4 regions of the Rhodococcus sp. P1Y genome follow, and region 2 is predicted to be linked to each of the others. Evidence: predicted binding sites of a transcription regulator. Region 2 holds the regulator's gene; each other region holds the start of a gene.
What was found. Region 2 encodes LexA, which represses DNA repair genes until DNA is damaged. Its sites were predicted from a motif close to CGAACANNTGTTCG; they were not measured.

Region 1 (6,019 bases), 2.5 Mb from region 2:
GCTCAGCAAGCTACTTCGCGCTACCTTGTTGAGCATGAGTGCGATCGAACGGCGGAGCCTAGTGCTCCGAGGAGTGCTTGACCTCTGCCTTCTGTCCCTGCTCGGGGAGCGACCGGTATACGGATACGAGCTGACCGAACGGCTGGCCGAGCGGGATCTGCTCGTATCCGGAGGGTCGGTATATCCATTGCTTGCACGTCTCGAGAAGGCAGGACTGGTGATGTCCGAGAGGTACCCATCTCAATCCGGTCCACCTCGAAAGTACTACTCGCTTACTGAAACTGGAGCTGATGCACTGAAGGACGGAACAGCGGAATGGATTGCAGTCTCGAGCAGTGTCACTTCGTTGCTTCAGTCTCCGAAACCATCTACCGACAACAGAACGGGCGTCGCATGAACACCACGGAAGTTACGGAAGCGGAGAATGGCAAGCAACAGCATATTTTTCGGACAGCGAATCGCCTGTGGCGCCGAGCTGGGGTTCGCGGTGCAGATCGCAGGGATCTACTCGACGAGCTCGCAGCGGAACTCGACGGTGCCCGCCAGGACGGGCACAGTGTGACAACAGTCCTGGGCGAGAACAGTGGTCAGATGCTTCGGCAGTGGGCTGACGAACGTGATCTTTCCGGCCGCGCCTTCAGGCTTGCTGTCGTTGTCCCTGCTGCGGTACTCGGCGTAGCGGCTGGATTGGCGGTGGTCTTGTTCGCAGTGTTCGCCGCGTTCGCCAATCGCCCGACCGCCGATTTCGGGCCGTTCGTTCTTCCCATGTACGCATCGGCGGGCCTGTTGGCTTACCTGTGCGCGTTGCTGTCCGTGTGGGTGGTGCTTCGCGGCGATCCCAACGTGTCCTCGACGATACGTTGGCTCGCGGTATTGCTGCCGGTGGGCGCCATGGTGAGCACCGGGACCGGCGTTGGGATTGCCTGGTGGAGAAGCTTCAACACAAGCTCGACAGTATTCGCCGTCGTGATCGCGTCGGTAGTCCTAGTGCTGGGATCGACTGTGGCCGTTGCACGTTACCGTGCGGTTGCAGGTGCACGGGACCTGTCAGAAGCAGCACTGTCGCCCGCGTGAACTGGTCGAAGGTGACTTTCACACGAGTGCAGAGTCCGGGCCACAAGCGAGTTTCTTGAATGAGGACGTGGCGGCCGCGGCGATCACGATCGCCAGCGCAACCAGCGCTGCGCTCGTCCATAGTGGAGCGCGGTAGCCGAAACCGATTCCGATCGCTACACCTCCAAGACCCGGCCCCAGAGCGGCTCCGACGTTGAACGCAGCGGTCGCGAAAGACCCACCCAGCGTCGGCGCTGCGTCTGCGGCGTACAGCACTCGTGAGATCAGCGTCGACCCGACTGCGAACGAAAGCGCTCCTTGCACGAACAACATCGTCAGAGCCGTTACCGGATGAGCGGCGCTCAGCGCGAATACAATCCAGCCGAGTAGTAGGGCAGTCGCTCCCGCAACCAGCAGTTGAAACGGGTATGTGTCGGCGAGCCGGCCACCGATCGTGACACCGATGAACGATCCGAGTCCGAACACTCCGAGAAGCAGCGGTACCCAGCGTGAATCGAACCCAGTGATATCGGTGAGCGTCGGCGCCAAGTAGGTAAAGGAACAGAACGTTGCACCGTTGATCAGCGCGCCAAGTACCAAGGTGAGTTGGAGCGGGCGCTGACGAAGCGAAGCCAATTCGCGTGCCGTGTTCGGAACGAATGTTGTGTCTGGATCAGCTGGGGCAGTGAACATGATGGCCACTACAGCAGGCGCGGAGATCACCGCTACCGCCCAGAAGGCCGCGCGCCATCCCCATAGTTCTCCCACGAGCGCACCACCCGGAACGCCCAAAACGCAAGCAACGGTCACTCCACCCAGGAGAACAGCGGTCGCCCGACCTTTCATATTGCTCGGGACCATCGACATGGCAGCACTGAGAGCGACGGCCAAGAAGCCGGCGTTAGCCAGTGCACCTGCAATTCGAGAGATGAAAAGAAGCGTGAAACTTGTTGTGAGCGCGCCGACCACATGGACGACCATGAATGCGATCAGGAAGATCAAGAGGGCACGTCTACGCTGCCATCGGATACTGACAACTGCCATCAGGGGAGCACCGACGATCATTCCCACGGCGAAGGCCGATGTGAGAAGCCCGGCGGCCGGGACCGATACGTGCATGTCCCGAGCCAGTTCCGGTATGAGGCCGGAGAGCATGAATTCGGATGTGCCCTGGGTGAATACAGCTATTCCCAGGACATAGATTGCAAATGGCACGGTGAAACTCCATGTGTCTGAAAAGGGTCAAGGAAGCTCCGCGCCTCGGTTGATTCGAAGAAAACGAGAGGACCGCGGAGCGGCTGACCTGACAGCGTCACAGTGCAGGATGTGCGATGCCAAGGCCCGCCTCGAGCGTCAGACGGCAGTGGTAGTCCACACATCAATCGCACACGAAGACAGCCGGGAGCATTCACGGCAGATCGAGCGCGACTGTAGCGGCCACCGGGCTACCGCCGGTGGCTAGAGTCTGGACGCCTTGGGACTGGACACGACCTGAACCTAACAACGTCTGATCCTGACGTGCAACCCGTTTGAATGCCACAAGGCTGTCGAAATTCTGTTCGAAGAATGTGTCGGTGGGGTGTTGTACTTTCCTTCGCATGGGGACATCGGGGGATCACCAGGGCGCGCATTCGCTCTCCGACAGGGAGATCGAGTGCAGACTGGTGGAGCTTCATGTCTCCGACGCTGGCCGCGCCGCCGAGCGATACAGTCTGCTCACCGAAGCGGACCGCCGTGGGATCGGCAAAGCCCACGGGTACTCCTCTGTTGCGCACTGGTACTCGAAGAACACTCGTTGCACCGAAGGTTCGGTTCAGCATCTCGTGGACCTCGGGGCGTGGCTGCGAGAGCACCCCACCGTCGCCGACGCCCTCTCTGCCAGCGACATCCACGCCGGCCACACCAGAGCTCTCCACGACGCATACTGCACCATCGCCGTCGCCGATCCAGCTCAGGACGAGGGCACTCTGCGCATCCACCTGGCCACATTGCTCGAGGTGGCACTGCACACCACGCCAGGCGGTGTCACTCACCGCGCTCGCGCGCTCGTCGCCCGAGCAGTTGCCGACGCGCAAGCCCGCCACGACGACGAACAACGCCGGCGGGCCGAGGAAGAACGGCTGCGCGAGGAACAACGGCTGCAGGAGGAGGAGCAGCTGCGTCGTGAACGGGCCGCCTCAGGTGGGACGCCGGTGCCCGACGATGAATCCGAATCCGATTCTGCGGGAGGGGCCGGAGTCGTGCCCGCCGCGTTGGCAGGCCCACGGTCAGGTCCGGGGCTTGGGACAGGGCCGGGGCCTATGTCGGGGCTGGGGTCGGGGTCAGGGTCAGGGCTGGGGCCACGGCCGGTGTCGGCGGCGGAGAACCCGGCGTTGAACACGCTGAAGATCTTCGAGCTGGCGGATGGGCGGTGGCGCATCGAAGGCAACCTCGATGTCTTCACCATCGGGAAGATGCGCACAGCGCTGGACCCGCTCACCCGACCGCAGCCCGAAGCCGACGGCACACACGATCAGAGATCATCTGCCAAACGCGCGGCCGACGGGCTCGGAGTCATCGTCGATTACCACCTGTACCGCAGGCCGGGGCCCGGGAGTGGTTCGAGCGCGCGGGTCAATCTCGTCGTCCGACTCGAAGATCTGGCTACGACGGGCTGCCCACATCCGAGCAATCGGGCTGCGGGGGAGCATGGGTGGCCGTTGGATCTCGAGTGGGCCGGACCGGTCAGTGAGTCCTTGGCGGAGTTGATCACCTGCGATGCCGATCTGGGTGTGGTGGTCGTCGACTGTGCAGGAGTGCCGTTGGCGATGGGCACCGAGGTACGTCTGGCTACGGACGAGCAGCGGATCGCGGTGAAGATCCGCGACCGGTGCTGCGTGATGTGTGGACGGCCCGCCAGTTGGTGCCAGGTCCACCACATCGTCTACGCCCGTGATGGTGGCCCGACCGATCTGAACAACCTCGCGCTCGTCTGCGGGCGGTGCCACCGGTTGGTGCATTACGACGGTTGGCAGCTGCTGATGGGTCAGGACGGTCACCCGTATGCGATACCGCCGGCAGTGACCGACCCGTACCGGACACCGATTCCCAGCTACCACCGACGACGAAAACCCCACACCTAAAATATCCGAAGGAGGCAGCGTTGCAGAGACTTTGCAGCGTCAGCCGCCCATGCCACAGAGGCGCGGCGTATGCCAGAGACAAGGGTTCACAACCGAGGGGAGGGAGAAGCCTGTCGTCAACCTCGAGATAAGAGGCTGCTAGCTAACAGGATTCGACCTTCGATCTCGTCCCGCGGATACCAATCGATGGCTGATCGTCACCAGGAACGCCGACACAGTGATCGGGAGACTCCCCAACATGGAAAGCAATGATGGTGACGAAGCACCGATCACGGTGAACCACCCAACTGCAGACGACAAGAACAACACCCAAGCGACAGCCCACTCGACGGCCGGACGCGGTCTGATCGCCGGCAGCAGGCAGAGAACCACGGGAACAGCCAGCACGAGGTACAGATCCGCACCGAAATGATCGCGGATCGGCTCGTTGCACGCCTCCACCGTGGGTACGGCGGCGCTGTACGCGCCGATTTCGCAACTGCTGATCTGATAAATCGGCCACCCAGCCGCCCAGATGCCGAGGCCAGCAGCAGCGGCAGCCAACGTCAGCCAAGCGATTCGTGCCCATTTCATTCCATGATCCTGCCAGCTGAAGTGCCGGCAAGTTGCCCCCGAGCCGTATACGGGTCACGCCTCCGAACCGGGCGACCGGAGCTCGGCCACCGCAGACCGCATATGGGCGATCGCTGGATCCGCTACGCCGCGCGGGTTTAAGCGGGAGCGCGCGTTTCAGCGGGAGCGCGGGTTGCAACACGTGCCTGGGCTGAAACCCGCGCGCTCACCCCAGAAAGTGACCGAATGAGTCATTCGGTCACCCTAGAAGTGGCGCCGCCGAGCACCCGTCAGACCTCGATGTCGTCGACTCTCACGTCCACGTCGTCGCGGGTCAGAGAAATCCCCAGCACTTCGCCGAGAACTCCGATTGCTATGCCCGCCAGGTCGTTTCCCACAACCTGCAGATCGCTGCCGTACACACCGACGACCGAGATGGACAGACCAGTGCACACGTGCTCGTCGAGGTACAGCGAAATGTCGATCGGTTGGCATCCGTGGACGCCAGTCAACGCACCCAGAACCGCCCGGCGCGCCACGTGATCGCTGACCCGCAGGGTGTCCGCGTCACGCCCGTCACGTGCAACCGGATAGCGCGCGTCCACCGGCCAGGTCCGCCTGGTAGTCGACCGGACCTTGGACAGGATGTTGCTACTGATGTCCAACCATCGAGGCTCTTCGGGCTGCTCGCGGAGTTCGCGTGCGGCCCTGTCGAGGATCGAGTCGGGGTCCGGCGTCATCGTCGCATCACTGCCATTCCGCCAACCTTTCGCTCAGAGTCACTCGCGCTCGCTGCAATTGTCCGCGAACTGCGCCTGCCGACAATGTCATGATCTGTCCGATTTCCGGATGCGTCATCCCTTCCACTTCCCGCAGCAACCAGCATGCGCGTTGGCGGTAAGGCAGTTCCGAGAGCGCGCGGGCGAGATCCTGCATGAAGTCGTCACCGGTAGCCCGCGTCTCAGGATCGAGGTGAGCGTCCGTGCTTCTTCGCTCGAACACCCAGTCCTCGGCAGGCGCGATGGCTCGCTTCCGCCGGTGGTCGACAACTTTGTGCGACACCAGCGAGAACAACCAGGTTCGCAGCTTCGAGTCGCCTCGGAAGTTGTCGAGGCCCTTCCACGCTGCGACGAACGCATCCTGCACCACTTCCTCCGCGGCACCGTGGTCGGACAACATGTTGCGTGCGTAGCGGAACATCTCCGGCCCGTACCGCGCAACTATCTGCTCGAACGCATCGGTGTCACCGAGGACCGCGTTGCTGACGAGTACGTGATCAGTCCGGGGGTCCT
Region 2 (6,019 bases):
AATGGCAGCGACTCGGGTGTACTCGACGGCGGCGTACTGGGTCGCGGCAGCAACCGCGATCGTTCTGGCGTTCTCACCCAAGTTCGGTGCTCTCGTGTTCACGGTGCCCAGCGGGGTCATCGGGGGCGCAACGCTGGTGCTCTACGGCTTGATCGGATTGTTGGGCGTGCGCATCTGGACCGACAACAAGGTCGACTTCACCGACCCGGTGAACCTCACCGTGGTTGCAGCAGCGATCGTGGCCGGTATCGGGGACTTGACGCTCCAGGTCGGCTCCATCGAACTGGGCGGAATCGCCTGGGGTTCGGTCGGCATCCTCGTCGGATATCCGGTGTTGCGGGCCCTGAGCCGGAAAGCTACTCGCTAGTACGGTCACCGATCACGCACGGCTCGGTCATCGACTGTGGCCGAGGAGCGGTCGTAGGGTCGAGGGAACGCCATTCTTGTCGGCACGCACCGCCGTGGGCAGCACCGTTCCCGGCAGCACCTCGAAGGAGAAGTAGTGGACCGCACACTGTTCGAAGCCGAGCACGACCTCTTTCGCGAGTCGTATCGCAAGTTTCTCGACCAGCACGTCGCCCCGAACCATGCGAAGTGGGAAGAGCAGAACATCGTCGACCGAGATGTGTGGGTCGAGGCAGGCAAGCAGGGATTCCTCGGTACCGCGGTCCCCGAGGAGTACGGCGGCGGTGGCGTCAAGGACTTCCGCTACAACGCCATTGTCACCGAGGAGACGACCCGTGGTGGGTACAGCGGAATCGGCTTCACACTGCACAACGACGTCGTCGCGCCCTACCTCATCGAGCTGACCAACGAAGAGCAGAAGCAGCGTTGGCTCCCAGGTTTCAGCTCGGGTGAGCTGATCACGGCGATCGCTATGACCGAGCCCGGTACCGGCAGCGACTTGCAGGGCATCAAGACCCGAGCGGTTCGTGACGGTGACGAGTGGGTTCTCAACGGCTCCAAGACGTTCATCACCAACGGAATCAACGCTGACCTGATCATCGTCGTCGCATGTACCGACCCCGAGAAGGGCGCCCAGGGATTCAGCCTGCTGGTCGTCGAGCGCGACATGCCGGGCTTCGAGCGCGGCAGGAACCTCGACAAGATCGGCATGAAGGCTCAGGACACAGCCGAACTCAGTTTCACCGATGTTCGCGTTCCTGCCGCGAACCTGCTCGGCGAAGAGGGCATGGGCTTCATCTACCTGATGCAGAATCTTCCGCAGGAGCGGCTCTCGATTGCCGTCGTCGCAGCCGCCGCGATGGAATCCGCGCTGGAGATGACCATTCAGTACTGCCGTGATCGCAAGGCCTTCGGCAAGTCCATCGGAAAGTTCCAGAACACACGGTTCGTTCTTGCCGAGTTGGCAACCGAGGCGACCGCTACGAGAATCATGGTCGACAAGTTCATCGAACTTCTCAACGCCGGGACGTTGACGGTCCAGGAAGCGGCCATGGCGAAGTGGTGGACGACCGAGAACCAGGTCAAGCTCATCGATCGCTGCCTCCAGTTGCACGGAGGCTACGGCTACATGAAGGAATACCCGATCGCCAAGGCGTACATGGATTCTCGCGTCCAAACGATCTACGGCGGCACGACCGAAATCATGAAGGAGATCATCGGACGCGGTCTCGATCTGTAGTTCGCCGATCTTCGTACAACGGCCCGAAACCTGAAAGGTTTCGGGCCGTTGGCATCGCTTGTCGTCAAAGCAGTGTCTGTCGTCAGAGCATTGTTTGTCGTCAGAGCTTGCGCATTACCGTGACAACCTTGCCGAGGATCGCTGCGTCGTTGCCGGGGATGGGCTCGAACAGCGGGTTGTGCGGCATCAACCACACATCGCCCTTCGTTCGCTTGAACGTTTTGACCGTGGCTTCGCCGTCGATCATCGCGGCCACGATGTCTCCGTTGTCGGCGACGCTCTGCTGGCGTACGACCACCCAGTCGCCGTCGCAGATGGCTGCCTCGATCATGGACTCGCCCACGACTTTCAGCAGGAACAACGAGCCCTGTCCCACGAGTTCGCGCGGAAGCGGGAACACGTCTTCGACCGCTTCCTCGGCGAGGATCGGACCGCCTGCCGCGATACGTCCGAGAACAGGCACGAACGTCGGCGTCGGAAGCTGATCCTCCGCCGTTGCCGATCCGTCCGCCACCGCTGCCGCGTGATCGGCCTGTACCTCGTCGAGGCCGCGGACGTCGACAGCGCGGGGACGGTTCGCGTCGCGGCGAAGGAAGCCCTTGCGCTCGAGCGTGCGGAGTTGATGAGCAACCGACGACGTCGAGGTCAGTCCTACGGCATCCCCGATCTCCCTGATGCTGGGCGGGTACCCGCGTTCGGTGACCGACGCCCTGATGACTTCGAGAACCTTGCGTTGGCGCTCGGTCAGTCCGGCGTTGATGTCGGTGCCCTCGCCCTCGAACGCCTTCGCGGTCGGAACCGCTGCGGGTTTGCCCGCCGACTTCGTTGTCGACTGCCCGGTCGATCTCGGCGCCGATTTCGCCGACCCTGACGAGGTCTCGTCCTTCATTCGTGCGTCCTCCTGCGTCGTACGCGCGTTCGGTTCGGTCTGGACGAGAGTTCTCCGGCCTCGGGCAATGTTCCAGTCTCGGGACGATGTTCCAGTCTCGGGGCCAAGTTCCGGTCTCGGTAGTACCTGTCGAACGCGTGGGGTGGATGTGACGTGTGGTTTCTGACACGAATCTAGCCCGTAAACGCTGTTCGATCAAACATCTGTTCGATCCGTGTCGCACTTTCTGCTGACTTTGTCGGAGTCGCGTGATAGAACTTCGAACAAGCGTTCATCGAACGCCTGATCGAATAACCGATTCGATCGCGTTCGACACGTCCCATCCAGCGGAGGTTCCGATGACCATCACAACCGACCGGCGAGTTGCCCCAGCACTGCGCGCATCGACCGGTAGCCGATCGCGGTCGGCCACGCCCACCCGTCGTCGCGGCACGGTGGAACGTCGCCGATACGTGCTGGATACGGCGGCGCGGCAGGGCGCACACGGGTCGGCCGTCGTTCACGGTTCCCCCGACGCGCAGACCGATCGCGCACATCGTGACGAGAAGATCTCGTGGAGCGCAATGGTCGCGGGTGTCGTTGCGACGGCCGTCGTGATCCTCGGCTTGGTGGCCGTCGCGAATCTACGCGCGGACGCGCTCGACTCGACGCCAGAATCCTCCGGCGCGCCGGTGGCGGTCGTGCAGGGGTTCGATGCCCCGTCTACGCCGTAGCGCGCTGTGCTGGGTGATCGAGGCGCGTTCGTAGGGCTCCGAGTATCCTCGATGCCTGTACCTCTCACGAGTCATTCGAGAGTGTGCAACGGCTACGACGGAGGCGCTTACATGCATTGCCCGTTCTGCAGGCATCCCGATTCCCGCGTGGTGGACTCGCGCGAAGCAGACGAAGGGCAGGCAATTCGGCGACGTCGGTCATGTCCGGAATGCGGTCGACGCTTTACTACCGTCGAAACGGCGGTGTTGGCGGTCGTCAAGCGCAGCGGCGTCACCGAACCCTTCTCCCGGGAGAAGGTCGTCAAGGGAGTTCGACGGGCATGCCAGGGTCGTGACGTAGACAACGACGCGCTGAATTTGCTGTCGCAGCAAGTTGAGGACGCAGTACGCGCCTCGGGTTCTGCCGAGATTCCCAGCCACGAGGTCGGCCTGGCCATCCTCGGGCCGTTGAGGGATCTCGACGAGGTCGCTTACCTTCGGTTTGCATCGGTCTATCGATCTTTCAGTTCTGCGGAAGATTTCGAGAAGGAAATCCACGACCTACGCGTACACCGCGAAACATCCGTCGTCGATTGAGTCACCGCGTCTGAGTCGCGTCTATCGAATCACGACTGTCGAGTCACGCCGATCAAGTCACGTTGTACGGTCACGTTAGCTGCTGCCGGCTGCAGCGATGGCTTTCAGAACGCGCTTCTCGGATACGGGATATGCGGTTCGGACGGTTTGAGCGAACAGTCCGACTCGAAGCTCTTCGATCATCCAGAACACATCGAGCACGGGCTTGCTGCTCTGCCGAGATTCGGGCAAAGATTTCAGGAGTCGGTCGTAGGCGTCGTAGACGCGGTCGAGAACATCCAGACCGGCATTGTCTCTAGCTGCGCTGCTCGGTAGTGAATTCAGTCTTACGGCTGCAGCTTTCAGATACCGCGGAACGTCGGCGAGCCGTGACGAGCCGAATTCGAATACGAATCCGTCGAATACGAGCGCCGCGAGTTGTTCGCGGACGTCGTCGGCCGCGTCACCCTGTTTGCCGTCCAGTTCGGCTTTGAGTTCGAGCGACTCGGTGAGGATCGGGCGAACGAGCGCGAGGAGGCCGGACGTCCGGCTTGTCACTTCGGCGCCGACGGCTTTGGACAACGCGGCGAACGCCTCGGGCGTCCGTACCGGTCCGCCGTGTGCGTCCATCGCTTCGTCGACGGCCGTCTTGCGGCAGTCTTCGAGCAAGTCGTCGATGCTGCCGTACGGATTCTGACCGAGAGCGAGCCGCTCCCGAGTCGGAATGCCCGCGATCAGAGCCTTGGTACCCCGCGGAGCCGATTCGAGCAGCAACCGTCGGGTCCCATCCCTCATCGCGGCCCGTTGACCCGCCGGTGTGCTGAGTACGCGCACCGCTACGCCACCGCTCTCGTGAACGAGCGCCGGATAGCCCGTGACGGTCTGGCCTGCTACCGATTTGGTCACGGTCTCGTCGAGAGTTCCCAGGCTCGATGAGGTCCAGGCAAGGGTCGGTGCCCGTTCGGCACCCCCGACCGCACTTGCTACTTCGCGAGTCACCCTGGTTGCCAGTGATTTTCGCAGCTCTACGAGATCCTTGGCGGAGCCGAGTTGCTTGCCGTCGGTGTCGACGGCGACGAACGTCATCTGCAGGTGTGCTGGTAGGCCGGACACATCGAAGTCGGTCGGGTCGATTCGAGTCGAGCCGAGCCTGGACAGCTCGCGTGCCAAGGCAGTGATCACAGGTTCGGTGCGCGGTTTCATGGATGCGAGCGCTGCCGCAGCGAAGTCAGGGGCAGGAACGACGGTGCGACGCTGTGCCTTCGGCAACAGTTTGATGAGGGTTGCCACCAGTTCGGCGCGCATGCCTGGAACCAGCCAGTCGAAGCCGACCGGCTGGACCTGCGCGAGAAGAGCGATCGGTATGCGCGCGGTCACGCCGTCGGCAGCCGACCCTGGTTCGAACTGATAGGTGAGGGGGAACTGAATTTCCCCTTGCCGCCACGCATCCGGGTAGTCACCGCCGAGTACGGAGGCGGCGTCCGGGTTCACGACGGTCTCGGCGGTGAAGTCGAGCAGGTCGGGGGTGCGTCGCCTGGTCTTCTTCCACCACGTGTCGAAGTGCCGCGCCGACACTGCCTCGGCGGCGATTCGGGCGTCGTAGAAGTCGTACAGCGCATCGTCGTCGACGACGATGTCGCGTCGTCGTGCCCGGTTCTCGAGTTCACCGACGTCTTCGAGCAGCGCGCGATTGCGGTGGAAGAACGGGTGCTGTGTTGTCCACTCGCCCTGAACCAGTGCATGTCTGATGAACAGCTCGCGCGAGGTCTCGGCGTCGATCGAGTGATAGTTCACCGGCCGACCCGTGACGAGGGGGATGCCGTAGAGAGTGACCCGCTCGTATGCCATGGCCGACTGACGCTTCGTCGACCAATGAGGTTCGGAGTAGGTGCGCTTCACCAGATGTGGGGCAAGCTGTTCGGCCCATTCGGGTTCGATCCGAGCGGCCATCCGCCCCCAGAGCCGACCCGTCTCGACGAGTTCGGCAGCCATGACCCACCTGGGTGGCTTCTTGAACAATCCGGACCCGGGGAATACCGCGAAGTGAGTTCCCCGTGCACCGAGGAACTCGCGTTTGTCACCCTCACGCAGCCCTATGTGAGACAGGAGGCCGGCGAGCAGCGACTGGTGCAGCGCCGCCGGGGTGGACGGAGCATCGGGGACGCTCCAGCCGAGGCCTCGTGTGATCTGACGCAGCTGACCGTGCAGATCCTGCCA
Region 3 (6,019 bases), 530 kb from region 2:
AGTGCGGCAGCGGTGACGATCCGTCCGGTGCGTTGTGCGCCGACGATCACCGCTTCTTCGGTGGAAGCACCGGACGTGCGTGCCTCGACCATGCGGGACATCAGGAACACCTCGTAGTCGGTGGAGAGCCCGAACACGACGGCGAGGATGAGAACGACGAACGTCGCTTCGAGTGGCGCGGGCGTGACCCCGAGCAGTTCTGCGCCGTGGCCTTCTTGGAAGACCCAGGTGAGCACGCCGAATGTGGCTCCGAGGCTCAGTCCGGCCATGAGTACGGCCTTGATCGGCAACACGATCGACCCGAACGCGAGGAACAGCAAGATCAGCGTCGAGATCACCATGATCGCGATCATGGCCGGCAGCCACTTCGCGATTGCGGCATTGCCGTCGTCGACGAGTGCGCGTGAGCCGCCGACCAACAGTTCGGTGCCTGCGGGAGGCGTCATCTGACGCAGGCTCGAGACGGCTGCGCTGGTCGATTCCACTTCGGTCTCGCCGCCGCTCGGCTCGCTGAAGGTTGCCTGGATGACAACGAAATCGTCTGCAGAGCCGGTGAATTCGACGCGAGCGATGCCGTCGACGGCTTCTGCCTGACGAGTGATGTCGGCGATGGGGGAGCCTTGAGGCTTCTGGCCGTCTGTGCCGCGTAGGACAACGGTGGCACCCTCGCCGGTGGTGGGAAACTCCGTGTTCAAGGTCTCGACGGCTACCCGGGCTGGGTCGTCCTTGGGGAGTGCGGTGTAGTCGACCTCACCCAGTGTCACCTTCAGGATCGGTGCTGACAGAACGAGAAGCGCGGCGACGATCACCGCAGCTACGATTCCCGGTTTGCGCATGACTCGGGTGACGACGCCACCCCAGAACTTGTGTGCGCGCGCTTCTCCGCGATCCGAGGCAGTTCTGCTCCATGTGAGCGAGTTGATGCGTTGTCCGAGAATCGCGAGGAGTGCCGGCACTGCTGTGAGGGACAGAACTGCTGCGGAGGCTACTGCGGCCATCGCGCCGAAGCCGAGCGATTTGACGACGGGTTGCGGGAACACGAGCATTCCTGCGAAAGCGCAGATCAGCAGCAGGCCCGAGAATACGACGGTGCGTCCTGCGGTGAGCACCGTGCGAATCGCTGCATCCGTCGGCTCTGCGCCTGCGCGCATTTCTTCACGGAATCGACTGACGATGAACAGCCCGTAGTCGATCGCGAGACCGAGTCCGAGCAGTGACGCGACGTTGATCGAAAATGAACTGACCTGGGTCACCGTCGTCAGCACACGGAGTATCGCCAGCGCGCTGACAACGCTGAGCACCCCGACGAACACCGGCACTGCTGCTGCGACGACACCGCCGAAGATGACGATGAGCAGAATCAGAGTGATGGGAATGGCGATCGCTTCGGAGCGAACGAGATCGCTCTGAAGGGTGGTGCTGAACGAGACGCCGACCACAGATCCGCCGGCGAACTGAGAGGTCACATCCGGTACTACGAGCTTGGGTGGCAGCTCTCCGAAGTTCGCGAACGTGACGCCGGAATCGGGGCCAAGTGTGACGGTGGCCAGGGCTTTGGTGCCGTCAGTGGAGACGAGGAACGGCTTGGCGGCGGAGTTCGCAGTCCAGTAGGAGCTGACGTTCTCCACCGTGTATTCGGTCTGGAACTCGTCGAGAACGGCGGCGACGTCAGGCGCGATGTCGTCGATGGTCTTGCCCTCGGGTGCGGTGTAGATCGCGACGATGTCGGGCGTGGGTTGGCCGAGTCCCGCGACGAGTGAGCTCACCTCGGCGGCCTCACTACCTGGATCGATGAAACCGCCCTCGCTGAGTTTGCCGAAAACGCCGAGTCCCCATACGCCGCTGAGTGCGACGACGACGATCGCGAGTGAGAGCACCCATCGCTTGTTCGATACGACGAACGAGGCCCAACGTGTCACTTCATCTCCGGCTCTCTCGGTTTCTGCTTCAGGTCCCGGGCGAGCCTAACGGCTCGGTGCGACGGATTGATTTCTGTCGGTACCGTGAGCTCTAATGGGAACATACGTTCGATCGATGCCTTCCCCGCCGTTCGAACAGTGTCGAAGTCGTGCATAGCAGGTCGTGCACATCAAGCTCGTGCACGCGTGTGAGAAGGGGACCACAATGGGTTGGAACGATGGTCCGCCGACGTGGTCGGAGATGGAACGGGTTCTGTCGGGGCGGCCGAAGCCGCAGAAGACCGACATCGTCGGCGACGGTGGTGACAGTCCGGCGTGGTCGCGCAAGCGCGCGGCCTACGAGGGACGAGTGTCCAGAGCCGAAACATCGACGACACCGTATGCGGAGTTGCACGCCCACTCCGCATTCAGCTTTCTGGACGGTGCAAGCCAGCCCGAGGCCATGGTCGAGGAGGCGGTCCGTCTCGGGCTCGAGTCGGTCGCGATCACCGACCACGACGGCTTCTACGGAGTCGTACGATTCGCGGAGGCGGCCAAAGCGCTCGGTATAGGCACCGTCTTCGGCGCCGAATTGTCGTTGGGGGCGACGACATCGAGGGCCGGTGAAGTGGATCCGGACGGCGTGCACCTTCTGGTCCTCGCACGTGGGCAGGAGGGGTACCGGAGGCTCTCACGCGAGATCGCGACGGCCCATCTGGCGGGAGGGGTCAAGGGCAAGCCGCAATACGACTTCGATGCGGTCTCTCGCGCTTCGGGTGGGCACTGGCAGATCCTCACCGGCTGCCGAAAAGGGCATGTTCGACGGGCACTGGAGTACGGGGGACCGGAGGCGGTCGACGCCGCACTGCACGATCTGGTCGACAGATTCGGTGCTGGCAGGGTGACGGTCGAGCTCACCCGTCACGGTGTGCCGGAGGACGACGAGCGAAACGACGCGTTGTACGAGGCCGCGACACGCTGCTCTCTCCCCGTCGTTGCCACGACCGCTGCTCACTACGCCACTCCGGCCAGCAGGCATCTAGCTATGGCGATGGCTGCGGTTCGGGCACGCAGTGGTCTTGACGAGGCGTCGGGATGGTCAGCGCCGACCGGTGGGACGCATCTGCGCTCGGGAGAGGAGATGGCGGGGCTGTTCAGGCACTATCCAGGCGTCGTGCGCGCGGCTGCCGAACTTGGACGTGAGTGTGCGTTCGATCTCCGATTGATCGCCCCGCAACTGCCTCCGTTCGATGTGCCTGCAGGCCACACCGAGATCAGCTACCTTCGCATGCTCACGCTGGACGGCGCAGCACGCCGATACGGTTCGCCGACGAGCCACCCGGCGGCGTACGCGCAGATCGAGTACGAACTCGACATCATCGAACGGTTGACCTTTCCTGGGTATTTTCTCGTCGTCCACGACATCGTGGCGTTCTGCAAGAGTCACGACATTCTTTGTCAGGGAAGAGGATCGGCAGCCAACTCTGCGGTCTGCTACGCCATCGGCATCACCAACGTCGACCCCGTCGCCAACAAGCTGTTGTTCGAGCGGTTCCTCGCACCCGAGCGAGACGGCCCTCCCGACATCGACGTCGACATCGAGTCGGACAGACGCGAAGAGGCGATCCAGCACGTCTACCGGAAGTACGGACGTTCGCATGCTGCTCAGGTAGCGAACGTCATCACCTACCGAGGGAAATCCTCGGTCCGTGACATGGCGCGTGCGCTCGGTTTCTCTCAAGGGCAGCAGGACGCCTGGAGCAAACAGGTCACACGCTGGTCGGGCGTCGGTGACCAGGAAGGAAGTGACATACCTAAACCTGTTCTCGACCTGGCGAGGCAGATCGAAGGTTTTCCCCGTCATCTCGGTATCCACTCGGGCGGAATGGTGATCTGTGATCGTCCGATCGCCGACGTCTGCCCGGTCGAATGGGCGACGATGGCAGACCGGAGTGTGCTGCAATGGGACAAGGACGACTGTGCCGCAGTGGGATTGGTCAAGTTCGACATGCTGGGTCTCGGTATGTTGTCGGCTCTGCACTACATGATCGACCTGGTGGACGAACACAAGGATGTTCGGATCGATCTGGCGGACATCGACCTGAGTGAGAAAGCGGTGTACGACATGCTGCAGCGCGCCGACTCGATCGGCGTGTTCCAAGTCGAGTCACGAGCTCAGATGGCCACACTCCCTCGACTGAAACCACGAGAGTTCTACGACTTGGTGGTCGAAGTCGCGTTGATCAGGCCAGGTCCTATCCAAGGAGGTTCCGTTCATCCGTACATCAAGCGTCGCAACGGACTCGAACCGGTCACCTTCGATCATCCGTCGTTGAAGAAAGCGCTCGATCGGACGCTCGGGGTACCGCTCTTCCAGGAGCAGCTCATGCAGATGGCGATCGACGTCGCTGGATTCAGCGCAGCAGATGCAGATCAGTTGCGCCGCGCCATGGGGTCGAAGCGTTCCCCGGAAAAGATGAACGAACTACGTGGCAGATTCTACGACGGCATGCGTGAGTTGCACGGCATCGTCGGCGATGCTGCCGACCGAATCTACGAAAAACTCTCTGCCTTCGCGAATTTCGGTTTTCCCGAGAGTCACTCGCAGAGCTTCGCATCTCTGGTGTTCTATTCGTCCTGGTTCAAACTTCATCACCCCGCCGCGTTCTGCGCAGGTTTGTTACGTGCTCAGCCGATGGGCTTCTACTCTCCTCAGTCGTTGGTGGCCGACGCACGTCGTCATGGCGTCCAGGTCCATGGACCCGACGTCAACGCCAGCTCCTGGTACGCGGATCTCACCGGAGACGGTCTCGAGATTCGGATGGGCCTGGCCGATGTGCGGCACATCGGGCGCGATCTCGCGGAGCGGATTGTCGAGGCTCGGGTCGTGGACGGACCGTACATGTCCTTCGTCGACCTCACCGGGAGAGTCGAACTGTCGACGTCTCAGGCCGAATCTCTAGCCACAGCAGGCGCTCTCGGTTGCTTCGGAATCACTCGTCGGCAAGCGCTGTGGGCGGCGGGTGCCGCTGCGGGAGAACGCTCACATCTACTTCCCGGACTGGGGGCGTCCACGCGCGCACCTGTGTTGCCCGGCATGAGCGATCTGGATCTGGCCTCTGCTGACGTCTGGGCAACAGGTGTCTCACCCAATTCGTATCCGACGCAGTTCTTTCGGGACAAGCTGGACCGGATGGGGGTTCTCCCGGCAAATCGACTGCTACAGGTACCGGACGGTGACCGCGTACTCGTCGGTGGTGCAGTGACACATCGTCAGAGGCCGGCAACTGCGGCAGGAGTCACCTTCATCAACCTGGAAGACGAGACAGGAATGGTCAACGTCGTGTGTTCGGTGGGATTATGGGCCAAGTATCGAAAACTGGCGCTCACCGCTCCCGCGCTGCTGATCCGCGGCAAAGTGCAGAACGCAGAGGGGGCAGCAACCGTCGTGGCCGATCACCTACAGCTGATGGATCTCAGAGTTCAGTCCAAGTCGAGAGACTTTCGATGAACAACTCACCTGCGTGGCCACGAACTCCCGATTTGCACGCAGCAGGCAGACTGGACCACGTGCACCTACTGTTGATCGCCGACACACACGTGCCCAAGCGGGCGCGTCGCCTCCCGGAGCAAGTCTGGAATGCCGTCGACAAGGCCGATGTCGTCATCCACGCTGGAGATTGGGTCGAGCTCGACATGTTCGAGCAATTGCTCGAACGCTCGTCACAGCTGGTCGCGTGCTGGGGTAACAACGACGGCGAAGACTTGAGATCACGCATGCCCGAGCGCGCAGACGTGACACTCGACGGGGTGAGAATCAGCGTCGTTCACGAGACCGGAGCAGCTGCCGGGCGAGAAGAGCGCATGGCTGCTGCGTACCCCGACACCGATGTACTGGTGTTCGGACACAGCCACATTCCATGGGACACGACAGCGAAGAACGGTTTGCGTCTGCTGAACCCTGGATCGCCCACCGATCGCCGACGACAACCGCACTGCACGTTCATGACCGCAGTGATCGAGAAGTCGATGCTGAGGGACGTCGAACTTCACCGGATCGAGAGGGCGACATAGCCGGTCAGGACTGCGCCGTCTCCGACTGATCGCGGGCTTGATCGACC
Region 4 (6,019 bases), 2.1 Mb from region 2:
CGGAAACCAATTTTCTCAGCTTGTCTGCCATGTCGGACGCAACGGGCACGAGACTGATGTCGCGTGCGGTGATGAGGTCAAGCTCCGGCTGGTCGATGTCACGGGTTCCAACGAGAATCGTGCGACGTTCGGTGAGGCCTCCGCCGAGTCCCGAATTCCAGTGTCCCAGCGGGCCGGACAGGGCCAGGCCGCCAAGATAGCCAGTCGTGGTACTTCTCGGCGTGTTCAGATCTGCGTGTGCGTCGAACCACAGTACGGCGGCATCGGGTCTGTGCTTTGCAATCATCGGTAAGGTTGCCAAAGCGACTGCGCACCTACTCAATACGGTGACAGGAGACATTCCCGCGGTCAATATTCGGTCGTAGTGAGCGGACATTTGCCGTAAGGCCGGTAGGGCGATGGCAAGTTCCCGATCCCAATTGGCAGGACAAGCCGGTTGAGGCTTACCGATGACGTTGGGCTTTACGGACAGTCGTTCGCTGAGCACATGTGCGAATGCTGGCGTCGCTTGCATCGCGCGGTCGTTGTGATCTCCTGCGCGCGCCGCGAAGTGGCTGAGCGAAACTGGCATGAGTGTCATCCTGGGTGGAAGTTTCGAGCGGTCGCCTACAACGCTAGGAACAGGCAAGGTGGTGCCGCAACCATCGAAATGCTGGAGAAACCGGTGTGTGGTGTGCGTTCTGCTGGCACCGATTAAGCTTTCTGTGTGATCGATGAGTTGGACCGCCGTCTTATCTCTCTCCTGCGTGGACATTCACGGCTTCCGGTCGCCGTCCTCGCGAAAGAGCTCGAGGTGAACAGGTCGACGGTCACGGCGCGCATCGATCGCCTGACCCGCTCGGGTGTGATCGAAGCTTTCACCATTCGATTGAGCGACGAGATCGACAGGGACACGATCCGAGCCATCACGCTTGTGCGCAGCAGCCCTCAACTGGGCCAGGATGTAGTTCGGGCCATACGTGGGTTCCCGGAGGTCGACAATCTCCATTCGACGCTCGGCACCTGGGATCTGGTCGTACAGCTCCGGACATCGACGATGGCCGAGTTCGATTCGGTACTCGAACGGATCCGCGCAGTCGCCGGGGTTATGGATACGGAAACCAGTCTGCTGATCAATTCCCTCACAGGTCAGTGAAGAAGCCACCAAAAGGGCTGCGCCATACTTGGGGTGTGCCGGCGAACGAAGACCTTCAAGCGGCGCACCGCAACCACCGTGAGTTTTGGTGTCATCTTGCGCGCGTCACCGATGGTGCGGTCGTAGAGGTGCCCGGTGGTCTGATAGTCGACACGGGCATTCGAGCGGCCGGCTTCAACCAACTGCAGTGTGGGGCTGGTGGAACCCAGGACACAGCGGCGGTCGCTGCCGTTGCTGCACACTTTCAGGAACGCGATCTGATGTGGCGCGTTGTCAGCGAGCGGCCAAGTGCCGCAGTGCAGGAATTGGCCACGCTCCGTGGCATCGAGCGCGAGCCGTTGTACCCGATCATGACCATGGCGGTCGGCAACGCTGCGCAGCCTAGAGAGACTCCACTGGAACAATCGACGGCAGCGGACCTTGCCGATCTCCGAGCCTTCGTCGACTGCGCTGCTGCGGGCTACCGAATGGACTCGGCATTGTTGAAGCCGATCGTGCACAAGCGTGCTCTAAGCGACGACGACTTTTGGTTCTGTCTTGGCCGGCTCGACGGCCGGTGTGTGGCGGTGAGCATCGGCGTGCGCTCAGGTGACACTGTCGGGGTGTATTTCGTTGCTGTACGTCGCGGATTCAGGCATCGAGGCTTCGGCGCAGCGATTGCCCAGCAAGCAATCCAAGCCGGTTTCGCAGCCGGTGCAAGGCTGGCCGTTCTGCAGGCAACATCGTCGGGGTATCCGCTGTACGTCGACATGGGTTTCACACACGTAGCCGACTACTATATGTGGGATTTTCCGATCTACCCGCGAAAGCCGTCTGCTGTGAATTTCGAGTAGCTCGGTAGAGCGTCGATCAGAGGCGCATCTCGAACAGCGTGACGCTGAACCACTGGCCGTCATCGAATTCGCGGCGTCCGATCTCGTTGAAACCGTGGTGCTTGTAGTAGCTACGTAGAGCGGCGTTGGTTTCGGCGCAATCGAGTCTCAAGCGACCCACGCTGGCTTTTCGTGCCGTATCGGACGCCTGATCGAGCATTGCCGTTCCGAGGCCCGCGCCTGCGTGAGAACGATCGATAACCAGGCCGTGGACATAGCAGGCGTTCTCGTCGTCGGTCCAGATTTTCGGGTCCGACCAGATCAATCGCATTGCGGCGATGATGTTCTGTGTGTGCGGCTCGAGACCGACGACGAACTCGCCACGGGCGACTTGCTGATCGATAGTCGCGAGTGAAACCTCTCGTGGCGTCCACTGGTCGATGGATCTCGCAGCCAACCAATCCTCGGCCGCGTGGCGCAAAGCCAATATCGTTGCCGCGTCTGCACTCTCGGCACGACGAAAAAGTAACACGGGCATCCGCCTTCACCAGAAGTGGTGAAGCACCCAGGCGGACGACGCTTCGCTTTCAGGGGCTCCCCGGTGGTGACCACCTATCGCCAGTTGCCCTGTCAGGAACTTAGCATCCGTCGCAATCGGAGACCGAAGCGTCGTCGGACGACGCGATGTGAGTGGCGTACTTGCCCTCATTCACTTCGAGCAGCGAGAGCTGCGTCGACAAGATCTGCAGCGTCCTTCAGTCGGAGGCCGCGGTGTCGTTCACGCAGCGCTTTGATTGCCGAAATCCGGTTTTTCGTCCCCGCGATCGCAGACTGCACGTCCACAGACGGAACGTCGTCGGTTGCAACTAACGGGCGGGCCGCCGTAGTTCCTCGCGCCAAGTGCTTGCGCCACATCCTGACGGCGTCTATCGCGAATGTGACCGCGCCTGCGAGGACGGCTACAACGAAAAGCCAGTTCCAGAGAGTGGGATGTTCGACGGCGTCGCCCAGGCGGGGCCAAAGCACCACCGTGAACCAGATTGGAGCGAGGGTGTTTGCCCACCGGCGAACAACCTCACTGTCGAGTCGTACGCGAAACTTCGACACCCGACCCCCCTCGTGAACGCGCGATTTCGATGAATTACACCTACCTTAGGCCCGGTCAGAACACCCAGCTCGGCGCTGGTTGTGGCTCGACGTTGGGCTCAAGTCGGTCTGCGGCGCTGGTGGGCGTTGTAGCGGGCCTTCTTCTGACGGTTGCCACACGTGTTCATGTCGCACCATCGGCGGGAGCGGCTCTGGCTGGTATCGAAGAATGCGGCCCGGCACGTAAGCGATGCGCACAAGGCCAATCTGCCGTCTCGTTCGCCGGAAAGGATCTCGATTGCGTTGGCAGCGACCACGCTCAGTGCATCTTCGACGGACGTCGCGGTACTGAGCTGCCACTGCCGCTGTCCTTCGTGCGTCAGGATCGCTGCCGCACTGCCGTGTGTGCTGCGGTCGTTGATTATCGAGACGGCTGATTCGGGGAGTGGTTCTGCGAGTGCTGCGGCCGTCGCAGTTGCGTGAATTGCTTCCCTCAGTTCGCGAGCAAGGTCGAGTTGGTCGCTGTCGCACGACCCGACCGATAGTCCGCTGACGGTCAGCCAGTCGATGAGTCGTTGTGGGGTTGGAATCCGTTCGACTGCGTCGCCTCGGCGCTCGGTCAGCGTTGCAGTGAAGCTCGTCGCGAGCACAGTCCCAAAGCGAAAGTCGGGATAGTCGGTGCGCATGGAACCACCTTAGCCGGTTGCCTAGAAGTTCAGGGACTGCTAGAACTGTCTTAGCCGGTTCCGGATGACCGATCGTCGAGACGCTAGGGTCTCGAGCTCGCATTCGGATCGCTCGTTTTTCGCCTGTCTTGCCCGTCCGGGATTCGGTGTCACTTTTTGCCGATGGCGGGAGTTCATCGAACCCAGTGGGTTGAACCGAACGGGACCGGAGTTCCGGTCATCGAACAGCGTGGAGGGGATCGACATGGATGTGCGTACTCGGCTGCTTTCAAGGCGCGCCGGTTGGCTCGAGGTTGGGACGGTGGTCGTAGCGTGCGGGTTGCCGGTGGTGATGCTGTCGGCTGGTGAGTCGACCGGTGTGACAGCAGCTTTGAGCCTGGCCGTCGCAGGGATTGCATCGGCCATCGGATTGGTGCTGTTGCAGATTCGGATCGGGTTGTTTCATGTCGAGAGCGGCGCCGTTGCGGCAGTTGTGTTGCTGGTGGCCGGAATCGCGACGTGGTCGATCGCGGTTCTGTTGGCTGCTTCCGAACGGCCGGCGTTTTCACTGTCCCTGACAGCTGTGTCGGCTGTACTACTGCTGTTCGCCTTGCGGCAGATTGCGGAACCTACTGACGGCGGGTCCGCTTCGTGAGCCGACGAGCCATCGGCGTTCACCCACACCAAGCCCTGGTGGCCGAGGGCTTGGGCGATCTCCGAACTCGGTTGACTACAGCACACTTCCGGAATCTACGACGGCCACGTCTGCGCCATCCGGCCCACGTCAGTGGGTACAGGGGCGGCCGACCCGGTGAGGCCCTCCGGCGCAGCTCTCGATGCACCCTCCTTTCGTTGGTGAACGAGGTGCGGTGGTGGCGATGACATTCGCGCGGAACGTATCTCCGGCTCCAGAACGGACCGCCACAGGAGCGCCGCGAGGGATGACCGACTCTCGTGCGCCCGGCGAGTCTGGGCCCGCTACTGGCTACTCGGTGCCGCGGTGCTCATGTAGGTCGAACCTCGACTGGCGCAATTGATTTGGCAATCTAGCACTTCTGCCTGATGTATTCGCTCGACATGGAGTCCAGACGTCCGCGCAGGCGGATCGCCGCATAGGGTGTATCGAACTGGTGTTCGAAAACTTGTCGGTGGGTCGGGCTAGATTGATCTCATGCTTTCGGGGGATAGCGCTTCGGTCGACGAAGCCAACACAGCAGCAGGGGATATCGCCGATCTGACGGTCGGTGGTGCGGTGACGGCCGGCGAAGCGGTGACGGCGGGGGAAGCGGTGACTGTCGATGACGCGGTGACGGCCGGTGATGCGGTGACGGTTGGTGACTCAGTCACGGTTGGTGATGCTGCCGTGCTGCCGGATGCGGCTGCTGAATCAGTAGGTGGCAGCGCCGATGCGGATGAGACCTCCGAGCCGAGTGGTGTTGCAGTCGAACCTGATTCGATCAGCACGGAGGATCCAGCTGAATCGGAGGAGGCTGAAGTGCAGCAGGCTGGGTCGGGGGATCAGGCTGAAGCGGAGGGAGATGCTCTGCAGGAAGGAACAGCGGGGTCGAAGCCGGATCCGATGACCGCCTGGGCACAGTCGTGGTCCACCAACCGCGACGGCCGAGACGGAGTCGTACCGGTCACCGAACTCGACCTGACCGCGACACCGGTGATCGACGCACCCGGCCTCGCACGCGTCATCGCAGACCTCGAAGCAGGCATCATACGACTCGGACAGATACAAACGATGTCCCTGACCAACAGTGACCGCCGAGCCCTGCTGATGCGTACCGAAACCATGACCCGAACCCTGTTCGCCTACTCCCACACCTGGATCGCCGACCTCATCGACCAACACGGACTCGACGGCATCTACGGATCGATCCCCGAAGCACTCGCCGTCCTCCTCCGACTGTCGATGAAACAATCCGGACAACGCATCCTGATGGCCGAACAATTCGGCGAACGCACCACCCTCACCGGTGAACGCCTCCCACCACACCTACCCGCCACCACCCACGCCGCCGAAAACGGAATCATCGGCGAAGAACACCAACAGATCATCCGCAAATTCTTCAAAAGACTCGGCACCAAAGTCGACGCCGACACCGCCGAGCACGCCGAACAACAACTGGTGCAACTCGCTAGGGACCTACTGCCCGATGCGTTCACCGTCGCCGCCCGCCGCCTCTACGACATCCTCGACCCCGACGGCGACCTCGACACAGAATCGGTCGCCGAGAACACCTACCTCTACCTCGACGATCCCGACGCCGCAGGACTGAGCACCGGACGATTCCGCTGCGACGCCGAATTCCGCG

Region 1: the regulator LexA is predicted to act here: its motif matches at 2,602-2,615, upstream of D8W71_RS04320 (HNH endonuclease signature motif containing protein).
Region 3: the regulator LexA is predicted to act here: its motif matches at 2,017-2,030, upstream of D8W71_RS13260 (error-prone DNA polymerase).
Region 4: the regulator LexA is predicted to act here: its motif matches at 4,822-4,835, upstream of D8W71_RS28450 (DUF222 domain-containing protein).

What each region holds. Positions count from the first base shown of each region.
Region 1 is NZ_CP032762.1:920,801-926,819, reverse strand. It holds gene D8W71_RS28355 (PadR family transcriptional regulator) at 1-397, shown strand, start outside; gene D8W71_RS04330 (hypothetical protein) at 394-1,074, shown strand; gene D8W71_RS04325 (Cmx/CmrA family chloramphenicol efflux MFS transporter) at 1,093-2,268, opposite strand; gene D8W71_RS04320 (HNH endonuclease signature motif containing protein) at 2,652-4,175, shown strand; gene D8W71_RS04315 (hypothetical protein) at 4,314-4,748, opposite strand; gene D8W71_RS04310 (hypothetical protein) at 5,018-5,467, opposite strand; gene D8W71_RS04305 (RNA polymerase sigma factor) at 5,475-6,019, opposite strand, start outside.
Region 2 is NZ_CP032762.1:3,408,356-3,414,374, forward strand. It holds gene D8W71_RS15790 (uracil-xanthine permease family protein) at 1-367, shown strand, start outside; gene D8W71_RS15795 (acyl-CoA dehydrogenase family protein) at 503-1,645, shown strand; gene lexA (transcriptional repressor LexA) at 1,746-2,534, opposite strand; gene D8W71_RS15805 (hypothetical protein) at 2,873-3,247, shown strand; gene nrdR (transcriptional regulator NrdR) at 3,359-3,823, shown strand; gene hrpA (ATP-dependent RNA helicase HrpA) at 3,899-6,019, opposite strand, start outside.
Region 3 is NZ_CP032762.1:2,873,552-2,879,570, forward strand. It holds gene D8W71_RS13255 (MMPL family transporter) at 1-1,919, opposite strand, end outside; gene D8W71_RS13260 (error-prone DNA polymerase) at 2,125-5,409, shown strand; gene D8W71_RS13265 (metallophosphoesterase family protein) at 5,469-5,972, shown strand; gene D8W71_RS13270 (HAMP domain-containing protein) at 5,977-6,019, opposite strand, start outside.
Region 4 is NZ_CP032762.1:5,540,560-5,546,578, reverse strand. It holds gene D8W71_RS25665 (arginase family protein) at 1-571, opposite strand, end outside; gene D8W71_RS25660 (Lrp/AsnC family transcriptional regulator) at 707-1,135, shown strand; gene D8W71_RS25655 (GNAT family N-acetyltransferase) at 1,171-1,968, shown strand; gene D8W71_RS25650 (GNAT family N-acetyltransferase) at 1,985-2,485, opposite strand; ZMP/ZTP riboswitch at 2,504-2,583, opposite strand; gene D8W71_RS25645 (hypothetical protein) at 2,653-2,976, opposite strand; gene D8W71_RS25640 (CGNR zinc finger domain-containing protein) at 3,153-3,719, opposite strand; gene D8W71_RS25635 (hypothetical protein) at 3,964-4,353, shown strand; gene D8W71_RS28450 (DUF222 domain-containing protein) at 4,870-6,019, shown strand, end outside.